Regions from separate parts of the Streptomyces sp. NPDC051104 genome, predicted to be linked through region 1. Evidence: riboswitches for the same ligand, from Rfam matches in the RefSeq annotation. Region 1 holds a riboswitch; each other region holds the start of a gene.
What was found. A riboswitch is a leader RNA that binds a small molecule or an ion and turns the genes downstream of it on or off. The one in region 1 is predicted to bind S-adenosylmethionine.

Region 1 (5,557 bases):
ATGCAGGAGTCACCCGCCCGGTCCCGTGCCGTGGTGTGTCACACGGCGACCGAGTCGCTTCGCACATCGCGCCGCGAGACCGCCAGATAGGCCACGAAGCCGAGGATCGCGACCGTCCACGACAGGGTGACCGGCCCCAGGCCCCAGCCCAGTCCGCCACGGCTGTGGGGCAAGGCCATCCAGTCGGCGATCGACGCACCGAGGGGGCGGGTGACGACGTACGCGGACCAGAACGCGGCCACCGCGCCCAGCAGTCCCCCGCGGTGGGCGACCGCCGGCACACAGATCGCCACGGCGTACAGGACGACGGACCCCAGGTAGCCGAGGCCGATCGTGGCGCTCAGGTCGCCCGCGGCCGTGCCGAGCGCGAACGTGGTGAGCACGGCCGCCCAGTAGAACGTCTCGCGGCGCCGGGTGGAGATGCTGTGGATGGACAGGGTCCGCTCGCTCGCGTACCACAGGGCGAAGACGGCGCCCAGCGCCACCAGGAACAGCGGTGTCGAGAGCGTGTAGGGCACGCCGAGACCCACGTGCAGGACGTCGGCGGCCATCGTGCCGAACACGCTGACCATGACGATGGCGGTCCAGTAGACCCAGGCCACGTACCGGCGAACCGCGAACTGCAGGACCAGGGACCCGAGCAGGGCGAGGGCGCCGAGGCCGACCGCGGGGATCGGGCCGAGCAGGCGGGCCAGGTAGTCGGAGGCGGTCTCGCCCATTCCCGTGGTCAGAACCTTGATGATCCAGAAGTAGACGGTGACTTCCGGCACCTTGTTCGCCGTCCGGCGTATGCGTGCATGGGCGTGGGTGTCGGACCGGTCATCAAGGACGTGCTCAGTGCTCATGGCACGCACGATGACATGAGGAACTGCTGATTCCACAGGCCCCTTTGCCATTGTTTTGGATCTTCTGGTGCAGGCGTTGCCGTAGAGGTTCGGAAACGCGGAGCCGCCCCTCTCGGTGGGGGAGGGGCGGCTGCGTTGTGCGGTGCTGCCCGGTGCGGCTGATGCCACGCGACCGGGAGTCGCTACACGGGCCGACTGATCAAGAGGCCGGAGGCGTGGGGAAATCCGTCACGAAGGTGCACGGTACGTTGATCGGTCGGCCCGGGCCCTGCTGGCCCGAGGCCGTGGTGCAAGTGCCCTCCTGCACCTGTCCATTCGCGGTCAGCACGGAGACGTACACGACAGCATCTCTCTCTGCCAGCGTGGCGTCGATGACGTTGTTCGGGCCTCCCACCGGCAGCCAGCCACTGACAGCGTGTCCCGCGTCCGTACCCGTCTCGGCGACTGTCAGGACGTACACCTGCCCGTTGCATACCACCGAGATGTACTTGGTGTCCCCATGGACGACCGAGTCGATGTCGAAGCAGCCCGAGGGCGGCTTGGTTTCCGTGGGCGAAGCCGTAGGGTACGTGGGCCTGGGCTTGGGACACTTGTCCTTGTCGTGGTCGCCACCGGGGAGGCCCGCGCGGTGCTCGCAGTCGCCGCCGTGCGCCGCGGTCGTGTGCGGGGTGTGGCTACGTGCGGCGGCCACGGTCGGGGTGACCAGACCGGCCGCCACCACCAGTGCGAGCGAGGCGAACTTGCTGGCCCTCTTGTACCTGTCGCGCGCCAGCGGCCCGAGCGGCGAAGGGGCCCTGCCTTCAGGACTCATGTAGGTGCTCCTTAGTTCGAGCGGTCCGGGGGTATTTCCCGAATCCGAAGGGAGCTTTGCGCGCTCGCGCCACATCGCTCGGCAGGCCCTGCCGAAAGGGGTCCATATGTCAGCAAGTTGGACGAACCGGCTGCCTCCAGTCGAGGGAGCCACCAGTCGAAGCGTCGCGCTCACTCCTCGACCACCCTCTTGACGCGGCCCGAGGCCGGATCGACACTGCCGGTGGGATTTCCTAGTGGACAGGTAGGGAAACATGGGGCGCCTGAGGCCGGTCATCAGCCGTGTTCATCGCACGCGCCGGCAGTCCCTCCTGCTGACCTCCCGCCGTCACATCGATCTGCTGCGCGTCTGCAGCGCGAGCAGCCACCGGCGCTGAAACCGGCGGAGCCACGCCGCGCCGCCGCCACCCCGCGCCGTTCGCGCCGGGGAGCGCCGCCTGCCCGTGGGCCACCACCTCCATACCCTCGCGTCCCAGAACCCCGGGAGAGACATGTCCGCCCATGCCCTGACCGCACTCCCGTCCGCACAGCCGGTCCCCGCCTTCCGCGGCCGGATCGGCTGCGACGCGCGCAGCGGCCACTACGCCGTGCCGCGCCGCTACCGTCTCCACCTGTCGCTGGCGTGTCCGCACTGTCTGCGGATAGCCATCACGCACAGCCTGCTCGGCCTCGTGGACGTCTGTCCCGTCACGCTGCTGCCCCCGGTGCCCGACGGCCCTGGCGGCGAGTACTCCGCGCTGCGTCCGCTGTACGAGGCCAGTGCCCACCGCTACCCCGGAGCCGCCCTGGCACCGGTGCTCAGCGACGACTGGTCGGGCCGGATCGTCAGCACCCACGCTCCGGACATCGTGCGCGACCTGGCGCGGCACTTCGGCACGGACCACCCCGCGCTGTATCCGCAGGGTGCGGACGCCGAGATCGAGGGTGTCCGGCGGCTGTGCGAGCAGGGCATCGACGCGGCCGCCCAGCGCGCCGGACGCGTCGACGCCGACCCGGAGCAACGGGACGCCGCGCTCACCTCGCTGCTGTGCACCCTGCGGTCACTGGAGGGACGGCTCGCCCGGCAGGAGTACCTGCTCGGCGACCAACTCACCGCAGCGGACGTGGAGTTGTGGGTCAGCCTGGTGCAGCTCGACACCGTGCACCGCTGGCACCTGGACGCCGCCGCGGTGCACCGCATCGCCGACCACCCGCACCTGTGGGCGTACGCCCGCCGGCTGGCCGCCCACCCCGCCTTCGGTCCGCACCTCGACCACGCCGGCATCGCCCGACGGCACCACGCGCACTGTCGGGGACTCGAGGCCGCGGGCGCCGCGGTGCAGATCCTGGACTGGGCCTCCCACGTCCCCAACGACGCCGCCACCCGCACCGGTTGAGGGGCAGGACGGCGCCGCCGAGCACGTATCACCTGCCGGACGCACGTTGACATCGCTTGCGGCGCCTGTATTGACTTACGGCCAGAAAGGTCATGAGCGTCAGCGACAAGCCCTGGCTGGCTGACCGGCAACCCTCGCACCGCGGTGGGGTGCCCCAGGTGACGACCCGACCGGATGACGTTTCGGTAAGCGCGTGGCCCCCCGGGCCGGAAGAACGACGGAGACAGTGATGTACGCAGCCTCGAGGACAGCCGCAGTGCGGCTCCGTGGCTGCGTCCTGCTGTGCGCCAACCGTTCAGTCGACCTGCTCCGCGTCAACAGCGCACTGTGTACCACCCCGGGCTCTGCCCGCTGTCACGGCTGACGGCGTTCTGAATCCCTGACGCGCACCGCCGCCGCGGTGTGCCCTCGTTCCGTCCCGTCCCCGGTGCACTGCGCTTCACCAGCCTCGTCACGCCGCGGCCCGTGCCGCCAGGCGGTGCCGTGGCGCGCCGCCCGGGCGTTCGACTCCGCTGGAGCCTGTCATGAGTGAACCCCCCGGAGCCGCCGTGTCGCTCGCCCCGGCGCCGCCTGGCGCAGACACCGCGGCCAAGCCCCCCGCGGCCCAGCGGGTACTGCCCCTGCGCCGGCCGGGCCGCTGGATCGCCACGGCGGTCGTGCTGGTCCTCGTCGCCCAGTTCGTCCACGGCCTGGTCTCCAACCCGTTCTACCAGTGGGACCGCTTCGCCTACTGGTTCCTGCGCCCCACCATCCTCGACGGGCTGCTCATCACGCTCGAAGTCACCGCGCTCAGCGCCGTGTTGGGCCTGCTCGGCGGAATCGTGCTCGCACTGGCCCGGCTGTCGAAGAGCCCGGTCCTGCGCGCGGTCAGCTGGACGTACGTGTGGGCGCTGCGCTCCACACCGCTGATCGTGGTGCTGATCCTCCTCTACAACTTCAGCGCCCTGTACAAGACGCTGAGCGTCGGCGTGCCCTTCGGCCCGGCCTTCTTCAGCTTCGACGAGTCCAAGCTCGCCACCGATATGGTCGTCGCCGTCGTCGGACTGAGCCTGAACGAGGCGGCGTACGCGGCGGAGGTGGTCCGCGGCGGCATCCTCTCGGTCGACCAGGGCCAGCACGAGGCGGCCGCCGCGCTCGGCCTGCCGAAGGGCCACCAGTTCCGGCGGATCGTCTTCCCGCAGGCCCTCAGGTCCATCACCCCGAACTACGTCAACCAGCTGATCGGCCTGGTCAAGAGCACGTCACTCGTGTTCTACGTGTCGCTGCTCGACCTGTTCGGCTCCGCGCAGGCCATGGGCAGCACCTACCCCGGCGACATCGTGCCGCTGCTGCTGGTCGTCACCGTCTGGTACCTGATCCTGACGAGCCTCGTGTCCGTCGTCCAGTTCTACGTCGAGCGGTACTACGCCCGCGGCGCCACCCGCGCGCTGCCGCCGACCCCGTTGCAGAAGCTCCGCACCGGTCTCGCCGATCTGCGGGCCCGTGCGCGCAGGGAGGCCGCCGTATGACCACCGACACGCTTCAGACCCGCCCCGCCGCCATCCAGGTGCACGACGTGCACAAGGCGTTCGGCGCCCACCAGGTGCTGCGCGGCGTGGAGTTGACCGTACGGCCGGGCGAGGTGACCGTGATCCTCGGCCCGTCCGGCTCCGGCAAGTCCACCCTGCTGCGGGTGATCAACCACCTGGAGAAGCCCGACCGTGGCTATGTCAGCGTCGGCGGCGAGCCCATCGGCGTGCGCCGGCACGGAGACCACCTCAAGGAGCTGAGCGAGCGGGTCATCCTGGGCCAGCGCAGCCGCATCGGATTCGTCTTCCAGAACTTCAACCTCTTCCCGCACCTGACCGTGCTGGAGAACGTGACAGCGGCGCCGGTGGCGACCGGCAAGCTGACCAAGCCGGAGGCCCGGGACGTCGCCCTCGACCTGCTCGGCCGGGTCGGACTCGCCGACAAGACCGGCGCCTACCCGCGGCAGCTCTCGGGCGGCCAGCAGCAGCGCGTCGCCATCGCCCGCGCGCTCGCCCTGCGGCCCGGCGTCATCCTCTTCGACGAACCCACTTCGGCCCTCGACCCCGAACTCGTCGGCGAGGTGCTGGCCGTCATCAAGGACCTGGCCGGCGGCGGCACCACGCTGGTCATCGTCACCCACGAGATCGGCTTCGCCCGCGAATGCGCCGACCGGGTGATCTTCATGGACGACGGCCGGATCGTCGAACAGGGGCCGCCCGCCGAGGTCCTCGACAACCCGCGGCACGAGCGGACCCGGGACTTCCTGAGCAAGGTGCTCTGAACCCGCCGGTTCCGCGTTCCTCTCCAAAACCTCCCCCCACGCCACCACCGCCACCGCTCACCGGACAAGGACAGCCATGCCCACCCTCAGTCTCCGCACCCGACTCCTGCGCGGTCTCACCGCAGGCACCGCCGTCGCCTCCCTCGCCGCCGGACTCGCCGCGTGCGGGGGCAGGAGCGACACCGCCACCAACACGGACAGCGCATCCTCCGGCACGGTCACCGTGGGGCAGCTCT
Region 2 (5,557 bases), on a different contig from region 1:
CGCACCCGAAAAACGACCTCAAACCTCCAGCGCAGCCAACTGATCCAAGAACCACCGGGCCGGCGGAAGCGCCGTAGCCTGCGCGGCAAGCCGCTTCGAGCGCTCCGCCCGCTCACCCACCGGCATCGACAACGCCTCGTGCAAAGCCTCCGCCGTGCCCCGGATGTCGTACGGATTGACCGTCACCGCGTCGTCGCCCAGCTCCTCGTACGCCCCGGCCTCCCGCGACAGCACCAGCGCACACCCCTGGTCCGACAGCACCGGAACCTCCTTGGCGACGAGGTTCATGCCGTCCCGGATGGGGTTCACCAGGGCGACGTCAGCGAGCCGGTACGCGGCGAGGGAGCGCGCGAAGTCGTCCTTGACGTGCATCTCGACCGGGGTCCAGCCCGGCGTCCCGTACCTTTCGTTGATCTCCGCGGCCACCCGCTGGACCTCCGCCGTGTACTCGCGGTACACGGCCAGGTCCTGGCGGGACGGGTACGCGAACGCCACGTGGACCACCCGATCGCGCCACTCCGGACGGGACTCCAGCAGCTCCTCGTACGCCAGCAGACCCCGCACGATGTTCTTCGACAGCTCCGTGCGGTCCACCCGCACGATCACCTTGCGGGGGCGGCCGTCGGGGCCGGTGCCGATCTGCTCCCGCAGGATCGCCATCCGTTCGTCCACATCCGGCCGGTGCGCCCGCTCGCGCAGGAAGTCCGCGTCCGCGCCCAGGCCGTGCACCCCGATCCGGGTGTTCCCCAGCCCGCCGACGAGCGCCTCGCAGCACTTGGTGAAGGCGTCCGCCCACCGCTGGGTGAGGAAGCCCAGCCGGTCGGCGCCCAGCATGCCGCGCAGCACCTGACCGGCGATGTCGTCCGGAAGCATCCGGAAATAGTCCACCGGTGCCCACGGCGTGTGCGAGAAGTGACCGATCCGCAGGTCCGGCCGCAACTGCCGCAGCATCCCCGGGACCAGCGTCAGGTGGTAGTCCTGCACCACGACCGCCGCCCCCTCGGCCGCCTCCTCGGCCAGCGCCTCGGCGAACGCGCGATTGTAGGTCTCGTACGACGCCCACGCGTGCCGGAACTCCCTGCCGAAGACCGGCTCGAGCGGCGTCTGGTACAGCATGTGGTGGACGAACCACAGCACCGAGTTCGCGATGCCGTTGTACGCCTCGGAGAACACCGTCGCGTCGATGTCGAGCATCCGGACCCGCCGGCCGCCGGTGTCGGCCGGATCCAGTGCGCCGCCCGTGCGGCGTACGGCCTCGCGGTCGCCGTCGTTCAGGGCCGCGCACACCCAGACCGCGCCCGCGTCGGGGCCGATCGCCGACAGGCCCGACACCAGGCCGCCTCCGCCGCGTTTGGCGGTGAGCTGCCCGGACTCGTCCAGCGCGTACGAGACGGGGCCGCGGTTGGAGGCGACGAGGATGCGGGCGCCGTGCGCATGCTGCGTGGAAGCCATGCCACGAAACCTAGCCCGAGGCGAATACGCTCAAACGTACGGTTCGGCCGTATGCGGAACCGTGTCCGCCACGTCCGGGCATCCGGCTGCGCACGGTTCAGGCCACCTTTCGTTCCATGTACTCGGCGATCTCCGCCATCGGCGGCCTCTCCTCCGTGTCCACCGAGTACGTCCGGGGCTCGAAGCCGCCCTCGACCCGTTCGAACTGCGTGAGGGCCGGGCGGACCAGATGACCGCGGGCCAGGCGGAGCTGGGCCGTGCGGTAGATCGCGGCGGCCATGCGGCCGAGCGCCTGGCCGTCCTGGTGGCGGTGCTTGCGCACGCCGACGTCGACCTGGGCCAGCGCGTCCAGGCCCACCAGGTGCAGCGCGTCCACCAGCATGCCGAGCTCGACGCCGTACCCGACCGGGAAGGGGAGCCGTTCCAGCAGGGAGCGGCGGGCCGCGTACTCGCCGCCGAGCGGCTGGACGAATCCGGCGAGCAGCGGCCAGTGCATGTTGAGCAGCGGGCGCGCCATCAGTTCCGTGACGCGGCCGCCCTGTCCCGCCGTCTTGTCGTAGGCGAGCGAATCCGACTCGGTGCCGGAGGCGAGCGGATCCGACTCAGTGCCGTAGGCGAGCGAATCCGACTCGGTGCCGAGCGGACGGTCGTACATCGCCTTCACCAGGTCCACGTCCGGGTCGGTGAGCAGCGGGCCCACGATCCCGGTCACGAAGTCCGAGGAGAACTCCTTCAGGTCCGCGTCGACGAAGCAGACGATGTCCCCGCCGGTGACGAGCAGGGAGCGCCACAGCACCTCGCCCTTGCCCGGCACGGCCGGTATGCGCGGCAGGATCGTGTCGCGGTGCACCACCCTGGCGCCGGCCGCGGCGGCGACCTGGGACGTGCGGTCGGTGGAGCCGGAGTCGACGACGACGATCTCGTCGACCAGCGGAACCTGCCGCACGAGGTCGTGGCGGATGACGTAGACGATCTCGCCGACCGTCTCCTGCTCGTTGAGCGCGGGCAGCACGACGCTGACCGAGGAGCCCGAGGCTCGTTTCGCGGCCATGATCTGGTGGAGCGGGCGATCGGTGACGGACCAGGAGCGGGTGCTCAGCCAGCGCTCGACTTCTTCCAGCACAGTCTGCGGCTCCTCACGTTCGTACGGGGTGGGGGGTGAGTCGGGGACGGTCGAACGGTCTCTCTTGTGATCCATCTCGCGGTTCGGACGACTATCTCAACTCTCCCGGCCGTCGGTTACAGTCTTGAACAACGCCGGTGACCATCGCATGTCGGGGCCCACCCTGGCCCGCGCCGGCGAAACAACCGCATACAGCTCATCCAGAGGGGCAGAGGGACACGGCCCGGTGAAGCCCCGGCAACCCTCCAGTCGGTTCTCGTCCTAGCAGGCGAGGCTCCCGGCTCGGGAAGGTGCCAATTCCGTCTCACGGCGAGATGCGTCGTGAGGAAGATGAGGAGAAAGGGCCTCGCCTGACATGGCTGTGCAGACAGTTGCAAGCACCACCGATTCCGTGGACCTCGGCCCCGCCGCGGCCCTGTCCTGCCGCGAGTGCGGCCACCGGGTGCCGCTCGGCCCGGTCTTCGCCTGCGAGGAGTGTTTCGGCCCGCTGGAGGTCGCCTACGACTTCTCGGGCTACGACACCGAGGAGCTGCGGAAGCGCATCGAGGCGGGCCCCGCGAACATCTGGCGCTATGCGCCGCTGCTGCCGGTCCCGGCGGACGTCGCCGACAAGCCGAACCTCAACCCGGGCTGGACCAAGCTCGTCAAGGCCGACAACCTGGCGCGCGAGCTGGGCGTCACCGGCGGGTTGTATGTGAAGGACGACTCCGGTAACCCGACGCACTCCTTCAAGGACCGCGTGGTCGCCCAGGCCCTCGAGGCGGCGCGCGTCTTCGGCTTCACCACCCTGTCCTGCTCCTCCACCGGCAACCTCGCGGGCGCGGTCGGCGCCGCGGCGGCCCGCGCCGGCTTCCGCTCCTGCGTGTTCATCCCGCACGACCTGGAGCAGGGCAAGGTCGTCATGGCCGCGATCTACGGCGGCGAGCTCGTCGGCATCGAGGGCAACTACGACGACGTGAACCGCTTCTGCTCCGAGCTGATCGGCGACCCGGCGGGCGAGGGCTGGGGCTTCGTCAACGTCAACCTGCGGCCGTACTACGCGGAGGGCTCCAAGACCCTGGCGTACGAGATCGCCGAGCAGCTCGGCTGGGAGCTGCCGGACCAGATCGTGGTGCCGATCGCCTCGGGCTCGCAGCTGACGAAGATCGACAAGGGTCTGCAGGAGCTGATCAAGCTGGGGCTCGTCGAGGACAAGCCGTACAAGATCTTCGGCGCGCAGGCCGAGGGCTGCTCGCCGGTGTCGACGGCGTACAAGGCGGGCCACGACGTCGTACGGCCGCAGAAGCCGGACACGATCGCCAAGTCGCTGGCGATCGGAAACCCGGCCGACGGCCCGTACGTCCTGGACATCGCCCGCCGCACGGGTGGCGCCGTGGAGGACGTGACGGACGAGCAGATCGTCGACGCCATCAAGCTGCTGGCGCGCACCGAGGGCATCTTCGCCGAGACGGCGGGTGGCGTGACCGTCGGCGTCACGCGCAAGCTCATCGAGAACGGCGTCCTCGACCCGGCGAAGACGACGGTCGTCCTCAACACCGGGGACGGTCTGAAGACGCTGGACGCGGTGGCCGACACGGGGCTGACCGCGACGATCCGTCCTACCCTCGAGTCCTTCCGTGAGGCCGGTCTCGTCTGACCTCCGCCCGCCACAACCCACCAGCCGTACCCCGACCGGAGGTCATCCCCCGATGAGCGTCACCGTCCGCATCCCCACCATCCTGCGCACCTACACGGGCGGGCAGGCCGAGGTCACCGCCGAGGGCGCGACCCTCGCCGAGGTCATCGCCGACCTGGAGAAGAACCACACCGGCATCGCCGCCCGCGTCCTGGACGACCAGGGCAAGCTGCGCCGCTTCGTCAACGTCTACGTGAACGACGACGACGTCCGCTTCGAGCAGGGTCTTCAGACCGCCACCCCGGAGGGCGCGGGCGTCTCCATCATCCCGGCGGTCGCGGGCGGCTGACGGTCGTTCGGACGCGCGATCCTTACCCTCGGTAACGCATGTAACCGAGTTCATCGAATTGCCCTCTCCGTGAGAGAAACGGAGGGGGCAATTCTGCATGGTTGAGCGGGGTACAGTTGGGGAACGCGCTCCCGGACTCCCCTTCCGGGTCCGCGATCACCTGCCGCGCGCCCGACAAGAAGCAGCCAAACTGTGCAGGGCTTTTGCGCCATTCATTCCCTTTGCCCGGCCCGACTTGCCCTGAATTCGGGTGAATTCTCCGTACATTCCCGACCGGTCGGGCCCCGAATTCTCGTCCGATTGACCTGTTGCAGACGGCAGTTGGACAGATACATTCAGCCGCGGTCGACGCGTTCCGGCGCACGCCCCCAACCGTTGGGGGCGAGGTCTGACCCGGATCCGCGAAGTGTGGATCTGTGCAAGGGCCAGTAATAGGGGAGTTAGGCATGGCTCAGGGCACCGTCAAGTGGTTCAACGCGGAGAAGGGGTACGGCTTCATCGCGGTCGACGGTGGTGCGGACGTCTTCGTCCACTACAGCGCGATCCAGATGGACGGCTACCGCACCCTTGAGGAGGGCCAGCGGGTCGAGTTCGAGATCTCGCAGGGTCAGAAGGGGCCGCAGGCGGACATGGTTCGCCTGGCCGGCTGAAGTTACGCGCCGACGCTGAACTGTTCGACGTGTCGAGGGGCTCGTATCCCGTCCGGGGTACGGGCCCCTCGGTCGTGTCCGGCCACCGGCTCTCCAGGGGGCGCGCAGCGGCGTCCACCTGCGGATCATGCTCCCGAGTTCACCCTCTGGTCCCGGGAGCCGTTTGCGCCCGCCCGTCACCCGACCACCACCCCTCAACGAGCCCGCTCCGCGGGCGCGCCTTGCACTCGGACGGGGCGAGTGCTAATCATTGGCGTTAGCACTCTGAAGGTGAGAGTGACAACAGATGGACCGGGTCGGTGAGGCCGCGGGCCGGGTGGGGCAAGGAACCTCCGGCCGGGCCGTCCGTCGCGGGCGCGGGCGCGGTC
Region 3 (5,557 bases), on a different contig from region 1:
AAGCGAGTCGGCTTCCTTGCGCGCCGCGTCCAGCTCCGCCCGCAGCCGCTCGGTCTCGGTGCGGGTGTGCTCGCGCGCGGCCGCCAGCTCCGCGCGCAGCCGCTCCAGCTCGGCCCGGCTCTCCTCGTCGGCACGCTCGGCGTCGACGCGCTGGGCCTCCTCGCCGGCGGCGGTCACCAGCTTCACCCAGCCCGCCGGGCGCACTACATAGGCCGCGGCCGCCACGTCGAGCGGGTCCGCGGCCGGGGGCGGCGAGCCGGAGTCGAGGGCAGCGGTGAGCTCCGGCTGCGCCTCTCTGAGCTTCTCGGCGATGCGCTGCCGGAACAGCGCGTCCGTCTCCACGGCCGCCGCCATGGCGTTGCCGGCGAACTTGGCCCGGCGGGTCGGGGTGAACCGGCCGTACTGCCGCAGCTGTGCGGGCAGTTCGGCGAGGGTCAGCCCGCCGAAGCCGTCGGACACGATCTGCACGACCCGGCGGCGCACGCCGTCGGGCAGCGGGCGGTCGAGCACCTCAGCGGTGCCGTCGACCGGCTCCCCGCCTGTGGTCTCAGCCATCCCTCACCCCATACGCCCTGCGGGGCCGCCTCCCTCAGGAGCCGGCACCCGGCCTGTCCACGAGCTCCACCTGGTCGACCGCGTTGCACCAACGGCAACGGACCGACTCGATGGTCTCACTGACCACCTCGCGCTCCTCCACCTTCGGCTCCCCTGCCAGATCGAGGTGCATGTACTCGACGACCTTCGACGAGCGGGTCACGTCGAAACGGGTGAGGTTGCCGCAGAGCGTGCAGCGCCAGCGGGTCGTCTCCGTCGGCAGGGGAACCGTCATCGTGGGTGCTCTTCCTTCTTCCAGTCTCCGTGATGCGCCAGTTTCCCTGGAGCGTGTGGCTCGTAACCCTACGGCCTGGCGAGTACCCGCCGCCCGCCCGTTCCACGGCGGCGAGGCACTCTGTGCGGATCGGTCCGGTTACGCCATGCTCTATACCATGATCAGCACCTGGACCAGGACGGCCGTGGGAGCGCTGCGCGGACAGTCGGCGCCGGTGACGTACGGGCTGATCGTCCTGTGCTGCGCGCTCTTCGTCGTCGGACCGGCCGCGGGGCTGAGTCCGACCTACGGGACCGGGGACGCGCTGCTCGCCGCGCAGCGGGCCTACTTCGCCCGCTGGGGCGTGGTGCCGGTGGAGCTGTTCAGCGGGGCGCCGCGGGCGGCGCTCACGCCCGCGACCGCGCTGTTCGTGCACGGCAGCTGGGTGCATCTGCTGGGCAACATGCTCTTCCTCTACGTCTTCGGGGCCATGGCCGAGGAGCGGATGGGGCATGTGGAGTACGCCCTGTTCTACCTGGGCTGCGGCTGTCTGGCGCTGCTGGGGTACGCGGCCGCCAACGCCGCGTCGGCGCAGACGCTGGTCGGAGCGTCCGGGGCGATCTCCGCGGTCCTGGGTGCGTTCCTGTTCCTCTTCCCCAAGGCGCGGGTGACCAGTCTCTTCCCGTTCTTGTTCTTCCTGCCGCTGAGGTTCCCGGCCTGGGTGGTGCTGCCGTTCTGGGCGTCCCTGCAGTGGATGGCGGCAGGCCGGGCCGCCCAGGGGCCCGGCGTGGCGTATCTGGCCCACCTGGTGGGGTTCTCGCTGGGGTTCCTCTACGCGTGGGTGCGCTATACGCGTACCAGTAGGGTGAAACCACCAGCCGAGGCCCCCGAGGGAGAACAGCAGCCGTGATCACCGCGATCGTGCTCATCAAGACCAGCGTGGACCGGATCCCCGAGATCGCGGAGCGGATCGCCTCGCTGGATTCCGTCAGCGAGGTCTTCTCCGTCACGGGGACGTACGACCTGATCGCCATGGTGCGGGTGAAGGAGCACGAGGAGCTGGCGGACGTGATCCCCGGGCGGATCAGCAAGATCCCGGGAGTCGAGGCGACGGACACCCACGTGGCGTTCCGTACGTACTCCCAGCACGACCTGGAGGCGGCGTTCGCGATCGGGCTGGACTCCTGATCGGCCAGGGCCTGTCTGACAATTCCCGTCGTCCGCTCGAAGGGCGGCCCCCGCGGGCGGCGATCGGGGGGGCGCCCCCGCGCGAGCCGAGTGAAGCCGGTGCGAGCCGGGGGGAGCGTGCGATCGCAAGGCGCCCGAGCGCCCTCGATGGGGGTGCCCCCAGCGCCCTCGATGGGGGGCACCCTGCTCGAGCGATGCCGAGAGCTTGGGCGAGGAGCCACGCGGGCGTTTCGGCAACGCGGCCGGGGGTTCCCCTCTGGGGGAGTGCGTGCCAGACGCCGCGGGGCAGACGGGAATTGTCTGACAGGCCCTGACGCCGCCTCACCGGCCCCTGTGAGGACTCAGACCGCCGGGACGCAGCGGCCGTTCTCCGTGCGGTACTGCCACCGCGCGCCGTCGCTGACCAGTTCCTTCACGGCCTTGACGAAGCGCTCGACATGCTCGTCGGGGGTGCCGGCGCCGAAGCTCACCCGGATCGCGTTGAGGGACTTCTCCCCGGGCTCCGCCTCGGGGGCGCCGCATTCGCCCTGGGTCTGGGGGTCGCTGCCGAGCAGGGTGCGGACCAGCGGGTGGGCGCAGAACAGGCCGTCGCGGACGCCGATGCCGTACTCGGCGGAGAGAGCGGCGGCGAAGTGGGAGCTGTTCCAGCCCTCGACGACGAAGGAGATCACGCCGACGCGGGGGGCGTCGTCGCCGAAGAGGGAGAGGATCCTGACCTCGGGGACGTCGGCGAGACCCTCCCTGACGTTGCGGATCAGGTGCTGCTCGCGGGCGACCAGGGTGTCGAAGCCCGCCTCGGTGAGGGCCTTGCAGGCGGAGGCGATGGCGTAGGCGCCGATCACGTTCGGGGAGCCGGCTTCGTGACGGGCGGCCGTGTCGTGCCACTCCACGTCCACTCCTCCGTCCGTCCTGCGCGTGACCTTGCGGCTGGCGCCGCCGCCCGCGAGGTACGGCTGGGCCTGGCGCAGCCAGTCGGCGCGGCCGGCCAGGACGCCGGAGCCGAAGGGGGCGTAGAGCTTGTGGCCCGAGAAGGCGGCCCAGTCCACATCGAGGTCCTTGACGGACACCGGGTGGTGCGGGGCGAGCTGGGCGGCGTCCAGGACGATACGGGCGCCGTGCGCGTGGGCGGCCGCCGCCAGCTCCCGTACCGGCCACAGCTCGCCGGTGACGTTGGAGGCGCCGGTGACGCAGACCAGGGCCGGGCCGTAGGGGTCGCGGTCGGCGAGGGCGCGTTCCAGGGTCTCGACGGCCTGCCGGGGGCTGCTCGGGGCGTCGAGGTAGGTGACCCGGGCGTCCCGCCACGGCAGCAGGGAGGCGTGGTGCTCGGTCTCGAAGACGAAGACCTGGCAGTCGGCCGGGAGGGCGGCGGCGAGGAGGTTGAGCGAGTCGGTGGTGGAGCGGGTGAAGACCACCTGGTCGCTGTCGCGGCAGTCGAGGAACGCGGCGACCGTGCGGCGGGCGTTCTCGAACAGGTCGGTGGACAGCTGGGAGAGGTAGCCGGCGCCGCGGTGGACGCTGCCGTAGTAGGGCGCGTACGCCGCCACGTCGTCCCAGACGCGCTGCAGCGCGGGGGCGCTGGCCGCGTAGTCGAGCGCGGCGTAGGTGACGTCGCCGCCGGTGACGAGCGGGACGGTGACATCACGGCCCAGAACGGGCAGCGGGGCAGAGACGGCCTGGTCGGCGGCAAGGGTGGAGACGGACATGGGTGTACTCCCGTAGGGCAGGCGAGACTCACCGGTGCCGGAGGCGCGCACGGGCGCGGCGGTGTGCACGGCACGGAGAAGGTGAAAGGAAAAAAGGGGTGCGGAGGCGGGGCTCTGCGGCCCTAACGCATTCGCTTGCTCACGGAAGGCTCCCTCGAACGACCAGGACCCCTGGAAGACACGAGGGGTCCGCGCTTGCCGCAGACCTCGCTGCCTGCGACCTGGTCTTCACCCGGGGCACCCCGCCACGGACGGAGGGTTGCCGGACAGCCGGCCGGGGCCGAATGACTGTCGCTCATGACCTGATGTGAAAATTACGGCAGGTGATCACCTGCTCGCAACTTCTGTCCGTATACCGGGACGGGCGGACCCGTCCCGGTGCGTCATCGAACGAGGTGGTGCTTCGAGCGCCTCCCCCAGCGCATGCCGAACAGGACGAGGCTCGCCAGGAACACCACTATGCCGATGATCAGGAGGTAGAACAGCCCCTTCGCGACCGCGCCGATGATGCCGAGGGCGACCGCCGCGAGGATCAGGAACAGGAAGACCGCCATGGTGACCACTTCTTTCGGCCCGGGGGTCAGCGGCGCGCGAGGCGGCGTCCGCCGTCGGCACCGGGCTCATAGGCCCTGTCGTAGTGTTTGAAGATCTCTTCTTCCCGCTCGACCGGCAGGACGTCGTCCACGCCGATGGACGGCGCCTTGCGCACTCGCCCTTTGGAGTGCGCCACCTGGACGTACCCGGGTCCCACGGTCGCCTCGTCCAGGGGGACGAAGACGAGCCTGTGCCGGGTCGGCACTCCGGTGCGAACGGTGACCATGGCCGGCGTATCGGTGGTGGTGTCGACGTAGACCGCCTCAAGGGAGCCGATCTTGCGGCCCTTGGCGTCGATCACGTCCCGGTTGCGCCACTCGCGGATATCGGCTGAATGGATCATGCCCAGCCTCCTTGCGGCCCGCGGGGAGAGCTGCCACTTACTCACTTTACTCCAGCCAGCCTGACCTGGCCTTTTCCGCGGGCGCGCTCGGCGTCAGGCGTTGCTGGCGGCCACCCACCGCTCCAGGGCACGCTTGGCCGCGCCCGAGTCGATCGACTCGGCGGCCTTGGCCATGCCGGTGCGGATCTGGTCGGCCAGCGGGCCATCGCCCGGCTCCAGCGCCACCAGCGCCGCAGCCGAGTTCAGCAGGACGGCGTCCCGTACCGGGCCCGTCTCCCCGTCGAGGAGGCGGCGGGCGACCTCGGCGTTGTGGGACGGGTCGCCGCCGCGCAGGGCCTCCACCGGGACCAGTTCGATACCGGCGTCCCGCGGGTCGAAGGTCTCCTCGGTGACCTTGCCGTCGCGGACGATCCAGACGTGGGAGGTGGCAGTGGTCGTCAGCTCGTCGAGGCCGTCGTCGCCGCGGAACACCAGGGAGGAGTTGCCGCGCTCGGCGAGTACCCCGGCGATCATCGGCGCCAGGCGCGGGTCTGCGACGCCGACCGCCTGGGCCTTCACCTTCGCCGGGTTGGTCAGCGGGCCGAGGGCGTTGAAGACCGTCCGGATACCCAGCTGACCGCGCGCGGCGGCGACATGGCGCAGCGCGGGGTGGAACTTCACCGCGAAACAGAAGGTGATGCCCGCCTCCTCCGCGACCTGCGCGACCCGCTGGGGCGTCAGGTCGAGGTTGACGCCCAGCTTCTCCAGGACGTCCGACGAGCCCGACGCCGACGAGGCCGCGCGGTTGCCGTGCTTGACGACCTTCGCGCCCGTGCCGGCCACCACCAGCGCCGACATCGTGGAGATGTTCACCGTCTTCGCGCCGTCGCCGCCCGTGCCGACGATGTCGACCGTGCGGCCCGACACCTCGATCACGTTGGC

Region 2: it holds a riboswitch for S-adenosylmethionine, as region 1 does, so the genes downstream of both, thrC (threonine synthase) here and AB0N14_RS13040 (amino acid ABC transporter permease) in region 1, are expected to answer to the same signal.
Region 3: it holds a riboswitch for S-adenosylmethionine, as region 1 does, so the genes downstream of both, AB0N14_RS28555 (aminotransferase class V-fold PLP-dependent enzyme) here and AB0N14_RS13040 (amino acid ABC transporter permease) in region 1, are expected to answer to the same signal.

What each region holds. Positions count from the first base shown of each region.
Region 1 is NZ_JBFBBS010000007.1:80,447-86,003, reverse strand. Features, by position in the region: gene AB0N14_RS13060 (hypothetical protein) at 1-90, shown strand, start outside; gene AB0N14_RS13055 (hypothetical protein) at 39-845, opposite strand; gene AB0N14_RS13050 (hypothetical protein) at 1,045-1,656, opposite strand; gene AB0N14_RS13045 (glutathione S-transferase C-terminal domain-containing protein) at 2,147-3,031, shown strand; SAM riboswitch class IV at 3,120-3,229, shown strand; gene AB0N14_RS13040 (amino acid ABC transporter permease) at 3,556-4,539, shown strand; gene AB0N14_RS13035 (amino acid ABC transporter ATP-binding protein) at 4,536-5,321, shown strand; gene AB0N14_RS13030 (transporter substrate-binding domain-containing protein) at 5,398-5,557, shown strand, end outside.
Region 2 is NZ_JBFBBS010000014.1:24,638-30,194, reverse strand. Features, by position in the region: gene AB0N14_RS20725 (trehalose-6-phosphate synthase) at 19-1,452, opposite strand; gene AB0N14_RS20720 (glucosyl-3-phosphoglycerate synthase) at 1,550-2,575, opposite strand; SAM riboswitch class I at 2,769-2,912, shown strand; gene thrC (threonine synthase) at 2,931-4,211, shown strand; gene AB0N14_RS20710 (MoaD/ThiS family protein) at 4,264-4,539, shown strand; gene AB0N14_RS20705 (cold-shock protein) at 4,986-5,189, shown strand.
Region 3 is NZ_JBFBBS010000027.1:56,618-62,174, reverse strand. Features, by position in the region: gene AB0N14_RS28575 (NYN domain-containing protein) at 1-555, opposite strand, end outside; gene AB0N14_RS28570 (hypothetical protein) at 590-829, opposite strand; gene AB0N14_RS28565 (rhomboid family intramembrane serine protease) at 987-1,718, shown strand; gene AB0N14_RS28560 (Lrp/AsnC ligand binding domain-containing protein) at 1,715-1,996, shown strand; gene AB0N14_RS28555 (aminotransferase class V-fold PLP-dependent enzyme) at 2,338-3,699, opposite strand; SAM riboswitch class IV at 3,886-4,002, opposite strand; gene AB0N14_RS28550 (hypothetical protein) at 4,083-4,253, opposite strand; gene AB0N14_RS28545 (PRC-barrel domain-containing protein) at 4,280-4,636, opposite strand; gene trpD (anthranilate phosphoribosyltransferase) at 4,730-5,557, opposite strand, start outside.